One region of the Rhodoferax sp. P2_H8_2 genome, then DNA from elsewhere that is predicted to be linked to it. Evidence: predicted binding sites of a transcription regulator. Region 1 holds the regulator's gene; the other holds the start of a gene.
The links. Region 1 encodes NrdR, which represses ribonucleotide reductase genes. Its sites were predicted from a motif close to CACNANATNTNGTG; they were not measured.
Positions count from the first base shown of each region.

Region 2: AC1DV6_RS01305 (ribonucleoside-diphosphate reductase subunit alpha) is a predicted target of NrdR. The motif match lies at 1,517-1,530, and genes of this name have one in related genera.

Region 1 covers NZ_JBFUFW010000005.1:188,586-190,982, reverse strand. Annotated here, with positions in the region: gene glyA (serine hydroxymethyltransferase) at 1-966, shown strand, start outside; gene nrdR (transcriptional regulator NrdR) at 977-1,426, shown strand; gene AC1DV6_RS11295 (GspH/FimT family pseudopilin) at 1,510-2,055, shown strand; gene AC1DV6_RS11290 (prepilin-type N-terminal cleavage/methylation domain-containing protein) at 2,046-2,397, shown strand, end outside.
Region 2 covers NZ_JBFUFW010000001.1:262,933-265,329, reverse strand. Annotated here, with positions in the region: gene AC1DV6_RS01305 (ribonucleoside-diphosphate reductase subunit alpha) at 1-1,420, opposite strand, end outside; gene ampD (1,6-anhydro-N-acetylmuramyl-L-alanine amidase AmpD) at 1,786-2,397, opposite strand, start outside.

The DNA.
Region 1 (2,397 bases):
CAGCCGCATTGCGGCGCGTCCGCCAACGAGGCGGTGCTGCTGGCCTTCGTCAAGCCCGGCGAAACCATTATGGGCATGAGCCTGGCCGAAGGCGGCCACCTGACCCACGGCATGCCGCTGAACATGAGCGGCAAATGGTTCAACGTCGTGAGCTACGGCCTGGACGCCAAGGAAGCCATCGACTACGACGCAATGGAGCGCAAAGCCCACGAAGCCAAGCCAAAACTGATCATCGCCGGCGCAAGCGCCTATTCACTGGCGATCGACTTCGCTCGTTTTGCCAAGGTCGCCAAGGATGTCGGCGCGATCTTCATGGTCGACATGGCTCACTATGCGGGCCTGATCGCCGCTGGCGTCTACCCCAACCCGGTGCCTCACGCTGACGTGGTGACCTCCACCACCCACAAAAGCTTGCGCGGCCCACGCGGCGGCATCATCCTGATGAAGTCGCAACACGAAAAGGCGATCAACAGCGCCATCTTCCCCGGTCTGCAAGGCGGCCCGTTGATGCATGTGATCGCGGCAAAGGCTGTCGCATTCAAGGAAGCTCTTGCTCCTGAATTCAAGACGTACCAGCAGCAAGTAGTCCGCAACGCCAAGATCGTCGCCGAGACATTGACCGCTCGCGGTTTGCGCATCGTCAGCGGTGGAACTGAGAGCCATGTCATGCTGGTCGATCTGCGATCCAAAGGCATTACCGGCAAGGAAGCCGAGGCTGTACTGGGCAGCGCCCACATGACCATCAACAAGAATGCCATCCCCAACGACCCGGAAAAGCCCATGGTCACCAGCGGCGTGCGCATTGGCACACCGGCAATGACCACCCGTGGCTTCAAGGATGAAGAGGCAAGAATGACCGCCCATCTGATTGCTGATGTGCTGGACAACCCACGCGACGCAGCCAACATTGAAGCGGTTCGCGCCAAGGTCAACGCCCTGACTTCCCGCTTCCCGGTCTATAAGTAAGTAGCCCCAGATGAAGTGCCCGTTTTGCAGCCATTCGGATACCCAGGTCGTAGAGACCCGAATCAGCGAAGACGGGGACTTCATCCGCAGGCGCCGGCAGTGCGCCTCTTGCCAGAAGCGCTTCACGACCTATGAGCGCCCCGACGTCAACTTCCCCGCCATCGTCAAGAAGGATGGGCGTCGCATAGAGTTTGAACGGATCAAGCTGCTGGCATCGATGAACCTAGCGCTGCGCAAACGTCCCGTCAGCACCGAGCAGGTTGATGGCGCCATAGAGCGAATTGAGGAGAAACTATTGAACCTGGGCCTGCGCGAGGTCCCCTCTACCCGGATTGGCGAACTGGTGATGCGCGAACTCAAGAAGCTCGACAAAGTGGCCTATGTACGTTTTGCCAGTGTTTATCGCAGTTTTGAGGATATTGATGAGTTTAAGACGTTAGTAGATGAGGTTCGGCGGTAGTCGGACCCTACCGTCAATCGGGCTTGCTGCCCACTTATCGCTTACTTTTTGGCGAGATGGAGTATTCATTGAGAATCACATTCATGAAAAAATCCTTGGGATTTACCTTGGTCGAACTAATGATCGTGCTGTCAATTGCCGCCATATTGGCTGCCTTGGCAGCACCTTCTTTCACCAAGACCATACGGTCAGTGAATATGTCGAGCGCGGTCAATTCCTTTATTGCAGACGCCAGTTTTGCGCGAAGTGAGGGGGTCCGCCGCGGCGGGGATATGGTGATGTGCCGCAGCAACGACCCCGAAGCCGCCAACCCTAGTTGTGCAACGGGCAGCGGTTGGGAATCGGGCTGGATCGTGTTTTACGACCAAGACAGCACCCAGTCAGTAACTTCTGGTGACCTAATACTGCGCAGACAAGCTCTTATTACTGGGGTCAACACCATTGAGGCTTCCAGCACTACAAAACTCGTCTTTACAGCAACCGGTCGGCTTCAAAACTTAAGCGGGGGAGCAATGTCACTCACGTTTGGCAGCCCGCCCAACTACTCCAGTGAGGAGCAACGCATGGTTTGCGTAAGCGTCGGCGGAAGGGTCAAAATCAAAGGGGACGGGTACACGTCATGTCCATAAATACAATCCCTCGCAGGCCCACACAAAGGGGCTCGTCCCTGCTGGAAGTGCTGGTAACGGTGCTGATTCTTTCGTTTGGCATGTTGGCTCTGGGCGGAATGATGTCGTATGCCGTTCAAATGCCCAAGCTATCTGGCTACCGTGCCTCGGCAACCAGCATTGCCGCCGGCCATATCGAACGCATGCGGGCCAATCTAGCTGGCTTTCGTAGCAGCGAGTACGCAAGCGCCAAATACCCGGGGGAGTCGTATACCCTTGACAAACCAAGCTGGGGTGCCCTGGTCAAGACCACTTCTGACGGTGGCGAGTGTATCTATCCCAACTGTACGCCTGAAAAAATCG
Region 2 (2,397 bases), on a different contig from region 1:
GCGTGCGGCGGCGGTCATCGCCGGTGTTCTTGCGGAGTTCCAGGAACTCTTCGATATCCAGGTGCCAGGATTCCAGATAGGTGCAAACGGCGCCCTTGCGCTTACCGCCCTGGTTCACGGCGACGGCAGTATCGTTAACTACCTTCAGGAAAGGGACAACGCCTTGCGATTCGCCGTTGGTGCCCTTGATGTGGGAGCCTAGAGCGCGCACGCGGGTCCAGTCGTTGCCCAGGCCGCCAGCAAACTTCGACAGCAGAGCGTTTTCCTTGATCGACTCGTAAATGCCATCCAGATCGTCGGGCACGGTGGTCAGGTAGCAGGAAGACAGCTGTGAGCGCAAGGTGCCACTATTAAATAGAGTGGGCGTGCTGGACATGAAGTCAAACGAAGATAGGACTTCATAGAACTCAATCGCACGCGCTTCGCGGTCGATCTCGCCAAGCGACAGGCCCATAGCGACGCGCATGAAGAAGGCTTGTGGCAGCTCGATGCGGGTCGCACCTTCATGCAGGAAGTAGCGGTCATACAGGGTTTGCAGACCCAGGTAATCAAACTTCAGATCGCGGTCGGCCTTCAATGCCGCGCCCAGACGTTGCAAGTCAAACTGCTGCAGCTTCTCGTCCAGCAGCTCGGCATCGACGCCGCGCTTGATGAAGCCGGGGAAGTAATCTGCATAGGCTTGCTGCATGTCGGCCTGCGCCACATCGCGGCCCAGCACTTCACGCGAAATCGTATGGAACAGCAGACGCGCTGTGGCGTAGGTGTAATCAGGATCTTTTTCGATCAAAGTGCGGGCCGCCAGGATGGACGCCTTGTAGACCTCGTCCATAGGCACGCCGTCATACAGATTGCGCATGGTCTCGGCCAGGATGGGCGCGGCGCTGACATCGGCACCCAGTCCGGCGCAGGCCGTTTCAATCTTTGTCTTGAGCGCAAGCAGGTCGAGCGGAACACGTTGGCCGCCATCGATCACGTGCAGCGCGGGCGCTGCCGGCGTTTCCTGTGCCACTTGCTTGGCGCGCTCTTGCGTGCGGCGTTCGCGATAGAGCACATAGGCCCGGGCGATTTCGTGGTGGCCGCCGCGCATCAGACCCAGTTCTACCTGGTCTTGTACGTCTTCAATATGGAAGGTGCCGCCACCGGGGCGTGAGCGCACCAGCGCGCGGATCACCTGCTGCGTCAGCTCGTCCACCATCTCGCGCACGCTGGCAGATGCGGCGCCCTGGGTGCCATGCACGGCCAGAAACGCCTTCATCATCGCGACCGCGATTTTGTTGGGTTCGAATGGAACCACGGCGCCGTTGCGGCGAATGATCTGGTAGTGGTTCAGGGGATTGATGGAGGCACCTTGTACAGGCGCACTCTGGCTGGAAAGGATGCCGGTCGTGACAGTGCTGGATGTGCTGGAAATGGTTTGCATGAATTCCTCTTCGAATCAATATTTTTTATGGGCTTGGCTGCTATCTACGGTGGGTGCAAATCCATCACCTGAGGGAATCGCGCCGAAATCAAATGACACTATATCTGGTGTGCAAGGTGTCAGCAAGCCACTACCCATAGTGTACTGTTGCCAAAAGTGTGCACTGGGCAGAATGCTGAAAAATGTGCGGGGTTGCAGAGCATGGCCCGCACTGGTGCGTCCATATCTTCAGTATCCGCGGCAAGCCATTGCGGCGCGCCTGATGGCGGAAAAACATCAATGCTGGTGCTGGTTTTCGGCGGATTTGGGCCGCTGGGCCGCATGGATAGTGCGCATGCCGATTCGGCCGATTTGGTGCGACCGGTTCAATCCAATTCGGTGCGTTGGACAGATGTCGCGTGAGAAATATTTTTACTCAAAATACCATCGGGAAAATACTGAGAAAAAAGCCCGCTGGACTGTTGCAAGCGTGCCCAATCCATGCCGGCACCAGGGTCTCCCTTACGCCCTGGCGCTATATGCTCATGCCCCGCGATGTGGGCGATGGGGTAGCCCGCTAGCAGAGCCGGTAACAGCGACTGCAAGGTCTCATACTGCGCATCGGTAAACAGCCCGCCCTCCAATCCTTCCAGCTCTATGCCTATGGAGTCGTCATTGCAATTGCTGCGTCCTCGGTAGCTGGACACACCGGCGTGCCAGGCGCGGTCATCGCAGCTGACGAACTGCCATAACTCGCCACCGCGCTGGATGTAGAAGTGCGACGACACCTCCAGGCCTTCGATGCTTTTAAAGAAAGGGTGGGCGTCCCAGTCCAGCGTGTTGGTGAATAGCTGCTCCACTTCGGGTCCGCCATAGGTGCCGGGCGGCAAACTGATGGAGTGCACCACCACCAGGTCAATGTTGGCTTGCGCAGGCCTGGCGCCAAAATTGGGTGACCGAACATGCCGCGCAAAGCGGTACCAGCCCTGCTGCCAGGG